DNA from 4 places in the Weissella sp. ESL1156 genome. Region 4 is predicted to be linked to each of the others. Evidence: riboswitches for the same ligand, from Rfam matches in the RefSeq annotation. Region 4 holds a riboswitch; each other region holds the start of a gene.
What was found. Region 4 has a riboswitch for thiamine pyrophosphate ahead of thiS (sulfur carrier protein ThiS). Riboswitches for the same ligand answer to the same signal wherever they lie in the genome.

Region 1: linked by a shared signal. The riboswitch ahead of thiW (energy coupling factor transporter S component ThiW) and the one ahead of thiS (sulfur carrier protein ThiS) in region 4 are both predicted to bind thiamine pyrophosphate.
Region 2: linked by a shared signal. The riboswitch ahead of ACSKY2_RS00595 (ECF transporter S component) and the one ahead of thiS (sulfur carrier protein ThiS) in region 4 are both predicted to bind thiamine pyrophosphate.
Region 3: linked by a shared signal. The riboswitch ahead of thiD (bifunctional hydroxymethylpyrimidine kinase/phosphomethylpyrimidine kinase) and the one ahead of thiS (sulfur carrier protein ThiS) in region 4 are both predicted to bind thiamine pyrophosphate.

The regions. Positions count from the first base shown of each region.
Region 1 is NZ_CP196372.1:30,573-33,756, reverse strand. Features, by position in the region: gene thiM (hydroxyethylthiazole kinase) at 1-747, opposite strand, end outside; gene thiW (energy coupling factor transporter S component ThiW) at 744-1,259, opposite strand; TPP riboswitch at 1,361-1,462, opposite strand; gene ACSKY2_RS00230 (LysR family transcriptional regulator) at 1,512-2,408, opposite strand; gene ACSKY2_RS00225 (phosphoglycerate kinase) at 2,524-3,184, opposite strand, start outside.
Region 2 is NZ_CP196372.1:102,514-105,697, forward strand. Features, by position in the region: gene ACSKY2_RS00590 (ATP-binding cassette domain-containing protein) at 1-836, opposite strand, end outside; gene ACSKY2_RS00595 (ECF transporter S component) at 840-1,403, opposite strand; TPP riboswitch at 1,523-1,614, opposite strand; gene ACSKY2_RS00600 (ribose-phosphate diphosphokinase) at 1,787-2,758, shown strand; gene ACSKY2_RS00605 (aldo/keto reductase) at 2,798-3,184, shown strand, end outside.
Region 3 is NZ_CP196372.1:416,711-419,894, forward strand. Features, by position in the region: gene ACSKY2_RS02075 (MTH1187 family thiamine-binding protein) at 1-194, opposite strand, end outside; gene ACSKY2_RS02080 (TenA family protein) at 248-868, opposite strand; gene thiD (bifunctional hydroxymethylpyrimidine kinase/phosphomethylpyrimidine kinase) at 865-1,683, opposite strand; TPP riboswitch at 1,756-1,853, opposite strand; gene ACSKY2_RS02090 (Sapep family Mn(2+)-dependent dipeptidase) at 1,948-3,184, opposite strand, start outside.
Region 4 is NZ_CP196372.1:1,446,188-1,449,371, reverse strand. Features, by position in the region: gene ACSKY2_RS07480 (GNAT family N-acetyltransferase) at 1-478, opposite strand, end outside; gene ACSKY2_RS07475 (DUF368 domain-containing protein) at 685-1,524, shown strand; TPP riboswitch at 1,681-1,770, shown strand; TPP riboswitch at 1,866-1,955, shown strand; gene thiS (sulfur carrier protein ThiS) at 1,998-2,195, shown strand; gene thiF (sulfur carrier protein ThiS adenylyltransferase ThiF) at 2,213-2,863, shown strand; gene ACSKY2_RS07460 (thiazole synthase) at 2,877-3,184, shown strand, end outside.

The DNA.
Region 1 (3,184 bases), 540 kb from region 4:
TAATTCATTCAAGAATAATTGTCGAAATTCTGCAATTCCTGAAGTTCTTGCTTTTCGTTTTGCCTGTTCACCTGAAATATTTAAATAACTAATGGCACAGATCGTCGCCATCTCTGTTGGCATGTCTGTCCCCAAGAAAGCTGCAATCAACCCACCTAATGTATCACCAGATCCTGTAAAACGATCTAATTCATCCACACCATTTGAAAGTACCCAAACGTTATTTTTTGAAACAACGATGTCCTTTACGCCAGTGGCAACATAGGTTAATTGTGACGAGCGAGCTTGTAGTGCTGCAATCAAATGACTTATTTCTTCATCTGTCTGGTCAAGTATGCTGCCATCCACACCACGGCTATTTGTTGCTAAGCCACAAAGTGCGCGCATTTCAGAAATATTACCACGGACAACAGTTGGCTGCATTAGCATTAACTTTTGTGCAATTTGCATAGCTGATGTCGCACTTGCAATTCCCACAACATCTAATACAAATGGTTTTTGTTGCATAGCCAATTGTCCAGCAGCTAACAAGCTTTTTTCTTTATTAGGCGATAAACTACCAAGATTTAGTAATACAGCATCTGTTTGACTCGCTAAATCATCAAAAGCACGCACATCTTCTGTCATAATTGGTTTTGCACCAACATAGAGTAATGCATTTGCAACAGTTTCAACAGATATGGCATTCGTAATACAATGAACGAGCGGTGATTTTTGAAGGGGTATTGTGATTCCTGTCAATTTCATGCCCCCTTTTTACCATTAAACAGGCGCATCATATCTTTAAAAAGTGTGATTTTCTTGGCCTGTTGCCAAATTAACCATGCGGCAATAGCACCCATAAAAGTTGCCCCCAAAAATCTTGGTGTATACAACAACCAATATAAATCTGTTTTTGTTCCAGTGAATAATACCATTACTGGATATGACATTAATGATCCGATAATTCCTGTTCCAATTATTTCACCGATAATTGAACCGTAAATATTATGAGTTAACCTTGCCCCAACACCTGCTAATAAAGCACCAAATACTGCACCAGTCAATGCTAATGGCGGAATTCCCATCATCATCATTCGAATAATACCACAACACGTTGCCATAATTGTTGCATATAATGGTCCCATTAACACGCCAGCCAAAATATTGATCACACTCGACATTGGTGCCATCCCCTCAATCCGTAAAATTGGTGATAAAACGACATCTAAGGCAATCATCATCGCTAAATAGGTGATTTTCCTAACATTTGTATTCATTGATATTCTCCCTCAATTTAAAATTTGTTTGGCGATGTTGACTAAAAAACGTTCAATAAAAAAGCCTCCTTGCAATAAAAAATCACAAAGAGACCATGAAAATGCCTTATATGCACAATTCCTTCGCTTAAATAACTAAAACAGGTACGGAGGGTTTAGAGATAATCTCTTTCTCAGCTAATACAGCTCCCCTTTGTGATATCTATTTAATTTTATATTATTATAGTAACACATTAACAATTAAAAATACGTTTAAAGAATATCGTGATTAGTTGCTTGTGTGATATATTTCCAAAATAATTCATTCGCCTTTGATTCATGCATTTGTTTACATCTCATAAAGCCAAAATTACTTGTTGTATTTGTTCCTATTTTACGCTTAATTAATGGACCATCATTTGTCATATCAACTCTTTTTTCCATCATTAGGGCAATTCCCATCCCATTTGAAACCATGTTTAAGATAATATCGATTCTTTCACCTTGATATGATACCGCAGATGCCAATTGTTTTTTATCACCCATGACTCCTAATTTATTGAAAATTAATGTCTCTTCTCCTTCAAGCAGCAATAATTCTTCTGACATTAAATCGTTTAATGAAATAATTTGATGATTTGCTAATGGATGATTTACCGGAAGAATACAAACTAAATTATCCTGATCCGTTAATAACGTTTCAATGGTTTGATTATTTGTAGACGTATAATGACCAAATACAATATCAGCCTGATTATTATTTAAAGAATCTAACAATAAATTATCTTTTATTTCTGAAAAATGTAACGTAATCTCTGGATACCGTTGATGAAACGCACTCATCAATGAAAAGCCACGATAATTTGAAAAAGTTGGCATGGTATGAATCGTTAAAACATTATCTGACTCTGTATTATGTTGTTCTAACGTTTGTTGTAATGCCGAAAATTCATGTAAAATTTTTTTAGCATACATCTCTGTAATACGACCAGACTCTGTCAAATAAATATGCCGATGTTCACGTTTAAAAAGTCGTGTCTTTAATTCTTTTTCTAAAGATAAAATTTGCTTTGAAATATTCCCCTGTGTTGTATATAATCGGTCTGCTGTTTCAGAATAATTTCCCGTTTCCGCCAAATCAAGAAAAACAGCAAATTTATGAATATCCATAATATATCCCCTTATTCATTACTGTTTGGAATAGTTTACCACAAACCAATCAATGTTGACATACTAAAAAGGAAGTCAGATAACAAAATCCGACTTCCTTTTTAATTAATCAAATTTATTTTTCAGAAATTGCTGCAATTCCTGGCAACGTCTTTCCTTCAAGATATTCTAGAGAAGCACCACCACCAGTTGAAATGTGGCTTAATTGATCGGCAACACCCAATTGTTGTACGGCGGCAGTTGAATCACCACCACCAACGATCGTCGTTGCACCATTAGCAGTAACCTTAACAAGTTCTTCACCAATTGCTAGAGTTCCCTTTGCAAAGTTTGCCATCTCAAACACACCCATAGGTCCGTTCCAAACAACCGTCTTTGCATCTGAAAGAACTGATTTGAATAATTCTACAGACTTAGGACCGATATCAAGTCCCATGTAACCATCTTTAATGTCACCCTCTGCAACGTAAGTCTCAGCATCATTTGCAAATTTATCTGCAGCTATTGCATCAACAGGTAGAATTAACTTATCACCAGCATCGGCAATCAATTGCTTAGCAAGTTCAACCTTGTCCTCTTCAAACAGAGAATCACCAATCTTTTCACCCTTAGCGGCAGCAAATGTGTATGCCATACCACCACCGACAATCACTTTATCTGCCTTTTGTAATAAGTTTTGAATAATTGTAATTTTGTCAGAAACCTTTGCCCCACCAATAATGGCTACGAATGGACGCTTAGGATTTTCAACAGCACCACCTAAGAACTTAATCTCT
Region 2 (3,184 bases), 610 kb from region 4:
ATTTGCCCAGTGGGGAGTACGAACTGACTATTTTTAAGTAAGATTCGTTCTGTGCCAACAGTTAATGTTAGTGCTTGCCAGCTTAGTTGGCCATCTGAATTTGGTATCCCATAAAAGGGCTTTTGAACTGGTAGATCAGCCAACTGATTCAATGATTGTTGATGTAGCGATCCCGTTTCAGTATCAATGGCATATAAATGATCGACTAGTGATTGATAGCCTGATAAGTCATGGTCAGAAATAATAATCGTTTTGTGATGTTCTAACTGCATTTTCTTTAAATCAGTTAGTAAATCTAAGCGAGCATTTGGATCAACGCTTGCAAATGGTTCATCGAGTAAGATAATGTCGCTATCCATTGCTAAAATAATTGCAAGCGCAACACGTTGTTTTTCACCACCTGATAGAGTCAGTAGATTTTGATCAGCAATTTGTTCTAAATGAAGTGCAGTGATTGCAAAATGAACACGTTGCGTAATGACTTCACTTGGTAATTGCAAATTTTCTAGGGCGAACACTAACTGTAAGCGGGCGGTTCGCATAGCAAATTGACGGTCTGGATTTTGAAAAAGCATTGCAATACGTTTTGCACGTTCAAACGGTACAATTGGTTGAATTGGTTCATTGTTCAGTAATACTTGGCCACCAGTTATCACACCTCCAAATTTTGGATAGAGACCAGCCATTGACTTTAACAAGGTTGATTTGCCTGATCCTGAAGGACCAATCAATAAGTTAAAGGATGCTTCTTCAGGTATCCAACTAATATTATTCAAAACATTGGGTTGACCAGTTTGGTAAGCAAAACTTAAGTTATCAACTTCTAATTTTGTCATAGCTTAATGTTTTATAATACCAGACTTGGCAACTAATTTTTTGATGTAATAGACCAAGACGCCACCAAAGAAACCAGCAGAAATGAGGCGAATGACAAATAAAGTAATCATCATACTTGGTTTATAGTCTGCATACCCACTGTTAAACATGTCCCAAATAAAGGTGACTATTGTGGTTGTTAAAACGGATAAACTTAAGCCTAATTTTCCCCAATTTTTGTAACCAGTAGCGGCGAAACCAATTTCAGTACCGAAGCCTTGCACAAAACCCGAGATTAACGTACCTGCTCCCCAACTTGAGAATAATAGCATCTCTACTGCAGCAGCTAATAATTCACCTAATATTGAGCTACCAACTTTTTGCAAAATAGCACCTGCTAATGGACCAGCCATCAACCAAACACCTAATGTTAAGTCATTTGCATAAGGTTTTAATGGGGTTGCAGCTAAGGCATAATAGGCTGCACTCCAAACTTCAAAAATAACACCAAAGAAAATAGCGATAATGGCTAAGAAAATGACGTCACGTAATGACCACTTAACCTTTGATTCATTAACTGTTTGCATAATAATTGCAAACCTCCTTAAAAATATAATGTTATCGAATCGCCGAAGCTTTGGTAACAAAAAAGCCCCAATACCATGTGTGTGACTCACTCACTGGTACTGGGGCTTGTTTACTGTCATGGTAAACAAACCAAGCTCCCTAGCAAAATTACTTTGCTCAGGTTCTATGGGTATTTTCTCAGCCAGCTCTATGGCACCCCAGCTTGTTTGATTCTCCTTTAAGTATAGTGTTAGTCAGGCAGATTTGCAAATTTCTACTCATCATACTAGCAAATCATGAAAATGATTTCATAATAGGAACAGATCAGCTATACCGTAATGACATAACTTTTGTTAAAATAGAAGTGATAACGAGTGGCGATTAGAAATGGAGGAACTCATTCGTGGAATCTCAAATAAAGCTGTTAGGATTAACTGCTAATCATGATTTGGCAAAAGCAGTGGCTGAAGAGTTGCATATACCTTTAACGCAATTGGATATTAAACGTTTTGCTGATGGTGAAATATACGAACGTATTTTAGAGAGTATTCGTGGGGATGATGTTTATGTGATTGCGCCAATTGCTGAAGAAGTTAATGACGCTTTTATGGAAATGATGATTATTGTTGATGCATTGCGACGTGCATCAGCCGAGCAAATAACATTAGTTATTCCGTACATGGGTTATGCTCGTCAAGATCGCAAGGCAAAAGCTCGCGAACCAATCACCGCCAAGATGGTTTCTTCATTAATAGAAATGAATGGTGTTGATCGTGTTGTATCAATGGACTTACATGCCGATCAATTGCAGGGGTTCTTTGATATTCCAGTGGATCATTTGCAAGCAGCACCACTATTAACAGACTATTTCTATAGTCGTAAATTGTTGGATGATATTGTTGTTGTGTCACCAGATCATACTGGTGCAGGTCGTGCTCGAAAATTTGCAGATTTACTTGGTGCACCTTGGGGTATCGTCAATGATAATGTTGCAATGACAACGCCAGAATCAGAAGATGCTATTGTTGGTGATGTGAAAGGACGTCGTGCCATCATTGTTGATGATATTGTTGATACAGGTTATCGAGTGCAAATGACTGCAAAAGCGCTATTGGCAAATGGTGCGACTGAAGTTTATGTTGCAGCAACACATGCCGTTCTTTCAGGACAAGCAGCTGAAAAATTAGCAGCGGATAGCCATATTGAGCGTTGCATTTTTACGGATACTTTACAGATACCTGAAGAAAAGCAAAGTTCAAAGTTTACGACGTTATCTGTTGCACCATTATTTGCAGAAGCAATTCAACGCATTCACGATGACAAACAATTAGATGTCTTATTACGTTCAAATAATAAGCCAGAAATTAGTTTGTGAATTTAAAATAAAAGCAAAGAGATTGAGAGGAGTATTGTGATGGTCTATGCAGCAGCTGATAATCGGTATGATATCATGCCATATCGACGTGTTTCAGATTCAGGGTTAATTTTACCAGCATTATCTTTTGGTTTATGGCGTAATTTGGGTGACCAAAAACCATTAGCAAATTCAAGAGAAGTGATGTTAAAAGCTTTTGATAATGGTATTTTTTCATTTGATAATGCTTCTAATTATGGTCCAGCAGATGGTACAGCTGAAGAAACATTTGGGGCAGTTTATCAAAAGGATTTACGACCTTATCGTAATGAGTTGATTATTACAACGAAGGCTGGTTATCATATGTGGCCAGGACCACTGGGCCAATTTTCAGGTAAGAAAACGTTAATGGCCGCTTTGGAGCTGTCATTACAACGAATGCATTTG
Region 3 (3,184 bases), 920 kb from region 4:
TCTGTTAGTGTTTGAATTGCTTTTTGCACTGTTCCCATAACGTCAGACCACTCCCCCTCAATTTCGGTTCCCATGGCTGTTGTTTTGTATGTTAGACCAGATTCTTCAATGACCCCAATAATGTCGTTAACGTAACTACTTAACTCATCTCCTACACCAAATGGTGCAATTGCAACTGAAATTAATGTGTTCATTTATTTGTCCTCCTCTTATTTATAGACACTTATAGTATATCATTCAATAATGATTAATGTTTCGCTGCCTGTTCCCAAAAAGATAATTCATATTGATAAGATGTTAAATACGTCTCTAAATAGGTTTGTTGTTGTTTTGTTGATAACGTCTGCCAATTTGGGACTTGTTGGTCAATAACTTGCCAACTCCAGTGCGTGAATGCAGTATAGTCAGGACTAGTATAATAAGATAACCAAGGTAAATACGTATTATTTTTTGTCGTGTTGATGAATTGTTGACCAATCAAATGATAAGACTCTGTACAAGGTAATAGCGCCAACATTGCATTTGTTGCATCACCACGTTTAATGGCTTGTTCCATATGATCGAGATATGCTAAGTTATGTACATCAGGTAGAATATCCAAACTTGCTGGACTAGCTAACAAGGCTTCATGAGCTAATTCTTCATCCGATGACTGTGGTTGAGCCGCCTGTTGTGATACGGTTAGTTTTTTTGTTGCTAAATCAAATAATTGTCCAAAATAATTTGTGTAATAGGTATCTTGGGCAACATAATAATCTCTTTGAGTTTGTGGCAAATTATCTGAAGCGATTCCCTGTACAAATGATGTTTGATAAATATTTTTTCGAATATCACTTGATTGTTCCAATAAATAATTATGAAAAATCATTTCTTTTCCTCCATTTGAACATCTACCCAATGATTTAAGGGACCATGTCCATGACCAACATTGATTGTCTGGCGAATGGCTTCATAAGTAAATTGCTTTGCTTTTGGCATAATATCCTTTAATGCGTACCCTTTAGCTAAGTTGGCAGTAATAAAGGCAGACAGTGTGTCTCCGGTTCCATGAGTTCGATTTGTTTTAATTCCTGGCATTGTTAACCATTCTGACGTACCATCAGCATATAGTATATAATCGACATATTCATTTTGTGAATTTGGGCGATGACCGCCCTTAATCAAGACATTTTGTGCACCCATTTTTTGTAATTTAATTGCCGCTTCTATGACATCATTATCAGTGACTAAAGTTTTTTTGACTAGGACTTCTGCTTCCGGTAAGTTAGGCGTAATTAGGAATGCAAGGGGTATTAATTCAGCTTTTAAAGTGTCAATGGCTTCATCACTCAATAAATGTGCGCCCCCTTTTGCAACCATAACTGGATCAACAACTAATTTACCAAAATTGTTTTTTTGCCAACCTTGAGCAACTGCATGGACACGATTAGCATCTAGTAAAGCGCCCGTTTTAGCGGCTTTAATATCTAAGTCATCCGCAATGCTTTTAAATTCTTCTAAAATAAACGTTGATGGAATTGTATACTGCCCTTGAACGCCATACGTATTTTGCGCAGTTAAACCAACAACAATTGTTGCAGCATAAACTTGTTGATTATGGAATGTTTTTAAATCAGCATTAATGCCTGCCCCTCCACTGGCATCTGTTGTCGCAATTGTAATGACCTGTGGTACTTCTATCATGATTCCTCCCAAATATGTGGTAACTAAAAAGCACAAATAATCAGGAAATCCTGGTTATTTGTGCTTGAAAATGCAAGTTTACCATTACTTTCCTTCGTTAGTCTTAACTAAACAGGTTCAAAGGGTCTGTTTTAAAAACATCTCAGCATAAAGCTCCCCTAGTAAATTATTTAATTACAACATGATTATTGCACTTAACATAGGACAAGTCAACGCTTTCATTATGCTTTAAACTTTAGATGGCTAATGGCAAAATAGTTTGTTTTATAAGTTATTGGCTAGTGCTAAAATTTCGGTGATTAAAATATTCAGTCCATTCTCATATAAGTCTAAATCAAAAGATTCATTTGCAGCATGAGCCGTTGATGGTTCATTAGTTGGTAAAACACCAAAGCCAACACCATTAGACATTAAACGTCCAAATGATGCTCCGCCGTTAACACCGGCTTCAGGCAATTGTCCAGTTACTGATTGATAAGCATTGGCCAATAATGTCACTAACTTATCCTCTGGATCGACGTAGTGTGGCACAAGTCCAGCCGGATCACGAACAATATTAGTTAACCATGGTTCGTCTTGGATAATTTGATCAATCGTTTGCTGCTCGTCAAAAGCTAATGAATAGCGGAAGTTTAGATTAATATGACCTGTCTCACCACGAACAAAGTCAGTTATGCCAATATTTTGACTTGTTTTACCAAGTTTTGGCTCGGTTTTACCATAACCCGAATGTTCACCATAAGGATCTTGATGTAACTTTTCACCAATAAATGCTAAAAATTTTGCAGCTTGTCCACTAAATGGGTAGTCTTTTAGAAAATTAGCTAAGTATGTCGCAGCATTTTTCCCAGTTTCTGGTCGTGCGGCGTGTGTTGCAATCCCTTGTAACTTTAATATGATGTTATTGTCATGTTCAGTTAGTGAACCAGAAACTTTGTGGCTATCGCAGTATTTTTGAAATGATGGCTTAACTTCAGTCGTTGATAGACCTGTTAGTATTGCTGTTGCAGACCCTGGTAGAACATTTGTTGCTGAACCACTGTGAAATGATAATAATTTTAGCGGTGCATCTGCATCGTTAGTTGCATCAAAATATAGATCTAGTTGACTAATACCTTTCTCACCATAAGAAAGATGAGCAGAGCCATCAGGTGAGAAACCATATTGTAATTGCCCTTCTTCAGCAAAATATTGATGCATATCAGCCCATTCACTTTCTTCATCAGTCCCGATAATAAAACGAATTTGATGCTTTAAAGGTAAATGTGCATCTTGTATTGCTTTAATTGCATAGTAAGTTAGCATAACAGCAGATTTCATATCGTCAGCACCACGTGCATAGATATGATGATCTGCTTTAATGGTTGGTACAAACGGTTCTGTTTCCCATTGATCAATATCATTAACGGGGACAACATCTACGTGTACAATGACGCCAATTGGTTGCTTGTCATTTTCCGGACCGATATAAATATAGCCAGCACGATTGCCAACTGTACCA
Region 4 (3,184 bases):
CAGGCATAAGCACGTGACCACGATATTGAAAACCAGCTTTTTTAACCGTCTTTTGCATCCCCTGATTAATTTCATGGGTATCAATCCGAATATCACGATAGCCATGCTCTAATGACAATATCACTAGATCATGAATTAAATGATGTGCGAGACCTTGACCACGAACATCTGCATCGATGGCAATGCGATGTAGACAGAGATATTGTGACTCATGACCTAACCATGAACCATCAATGTCCTCATAAGCTTGCTCAGGTCCGGGCACTAATTTACCAACACCAGCCACCTGATGATGATGGATGAGCACATAGACAAGGCCATTCTGAATATCTTGCACAAATTCTTCTCGTTGGGGCTCTGCTGATCCTTGCCATTGGGGTGAATTTTGACTGCCGAGATAGGCTACTGCCTGTTGAATAATACGATAAATAGCATCAACATCCGTTAATTTTGCTTGTCGCGTATAAGTTAATGACATGGATATGCGCCTCCCGATATAATTGAAATTTTGTACTTCATTATAGCAAATAATTAAAAAAATTGGTTTATAAAAAAATAAGCTAATAAAACGGTGATTTTTTAACTTATTATAAGGAATGATTAGATATAATAATAATTAATGGCCATTTATATCGCCATGAACACGAATATAGTGATAAACGACATGAAATGAGGAAATAATCAATGCAAAAACGACCAGGAGATATTATCTTCCGTGCTGTTAAAGGTGCATTAATTGGATCAGGATTTATTTTACCAGGCATTAGTGGTGGTGCTCTTGCCGCCGTCTTTGGATTATATGAACGCTTAATTTTATTTATGGCAAATCCATTGAAAAACTTTAAAGCAAATGTCCGGTTTTTCTTACCAGTTGGAATTGGTGCAGTGCTGGGTATTTTTTTACTATCATTTTTGATTAGCTTTATGTTAGGAGAAATTGAAAGTGTTGCACGTTGGTTCTTTATTGGTGCTATTTTAGGAACGGTGCCAGCATTATGGTACGAAGCGGGAAAAATGGGACGATCACAATGGGATATCGCATTGTCCATAATGGCGTGTATTTTGATGTTAATATTCTTATGGTTTGGCCGACCATTATTTTCAACCATTGAGCCCAGCATGGGCGCTTGGTTTTTAGCTGGTGCATTGATTGGATTAGGATTACTTGTACCAGGATTGAGTCCATCTAATTTTTTAATTTATTTAGGACTATACAAAGGAATGAGTGATGGTATTAAAAACGGTGATTTAACGGTATTGGTCCCCCTTCTCTTAGGATTGATTGTGATTGTTTTAGTATTTGCAAAAGTCATGGCGTATGTTTTTAAAGTTGCTTATGCCAAGTTGTTCCATATTATTTTTGGTATTGTGATGGCATCAACAGTGATGATTATCCCGATAGATTATACTGGTTTCACTGTTTGGCATTATATGTTTGCAGTTATCTTATTAGCTCTTGGCACAGGATTGGGCTGGTGGATGGGTCGTTTAGAGCAGATGGTAAAGCCAGAGATGGGGTCATAAATAGTGGTTTAGAATTTCATAGTAGTGAAATTTGAGGTGGTGACTTGTCGTATGATACAAGATAAATGATGCATGCAACGGCTCATCATTGAAAGCGATTTCAATAATGAGTTGTGTTTCATAATTAAACGTGCTATGGTTATCTTGTTAAGTTAATTAACGTATCTGGGGTGCTGTCAAGCTGAGAATATACCCACTGAACCTGATTTGGTTAATACCTGCGCAGGAAGATACAGTCCGAACATAGTAATTGATGGGCAGTCTTTTTGTGAAAACAAAGAGGCTGCTTTTTATATTTTACGAGGATTGCATAAAGCAATTGGTAAAAACAAAATCTAAACAACCATCGTCTGGGGTGCTGTCAAGCTGAGAATATACCCATGAACCTGATGTCGATAATACGATCGAAGGAAGTACGATATTTGACTGTGTACAAATACCCTTCTTTCGTGATCAGAAAGGAGGGTATTTTTTTGATTATTTTAAATGGTGAACAAATCGCAAATATGGCTGGTAAGACACTAGTCGATTTATTACAAGAAAAAACAGATATGATGCAAAATGTTGTCGTGGAATTAAATGGCAAAATTATTCATCGTGAAGAATTAGCGACACAAAGATTATCAGAAAATGATCATGTTGAACTAATTTCTTTTGTTGGTGGTGGTTAGAAAAGAGGACAAATAAAATGACACCAAAATTTCAAGGCGTAGCTGTCGCCGACTTCTTTGAGGGCATGAAAGCACGTAATGTTGCTGGTACAACGGAACCTTTGCAAAATGCGCAAGTTACGATTGCTGGTGCAGGTGGTTTAGGTTCAAATATTGCAATTGCACTTGCCCGTAGTGGTGTTGGTCATTTAACAATCATTGATTTTGATACCATCGAAATGAGTAATCTTAATCGGCAACAATATAAAGTTAGTCAGATTGGGATACCTAAAGTTGTGGCATTGAAGCAAAATTTATTAGAATTTAATCCATTTATTGATATTGATATCCAGCAGGTCAAAATAACGCCTGATAATATCGAAATATTATTTGCAGATTGTGATATTGTCTGTGAGGCGTTTGATAACCCAATGGCCAAGGCGATGTTATTGGATGGTATAACCAACTTTTATCCTGACAAGCCACTTGTTATGGGCAATGGTATGGCAGGATTACATGTCACTAATGAGATGAAAACAAAACAACAGTTACCAAATGTTTATATTTGTGGAGATGGTTATAGTAAAGGTGCTGAAGGACTGATGGCACCACGTGTTATGGTATGTGCTGGTCATGAGGCTAATGCCATCTTACGGTTATTAACTAAGCGCCCCGTTTTAGCAGAATAGGAGATAAATAATCATGGTTGAAAGTAATGATGATTTAATTATTGGTGGTCACCATTTTTCTTCGCGTTTCATTTTAGGATCAGGAAAATATTCATATGAATTAATTGATTCGGCAATTCATCATGCTGACGCACAAATTATTACAATGGCTTTGCGCCGAACGAACGCAGCTGAAGAAAATATTTTGAATTATATTCCTGAAGATGTCACGATTTTACCAAACACATCTGGTTGTACGAATGCTGAAGAAGCTATCCGCATGGCACGTATTGCTCGTGAATTAAGTGGTAGTGATTTCATTAAGCTTGAAGTTGTACCAGA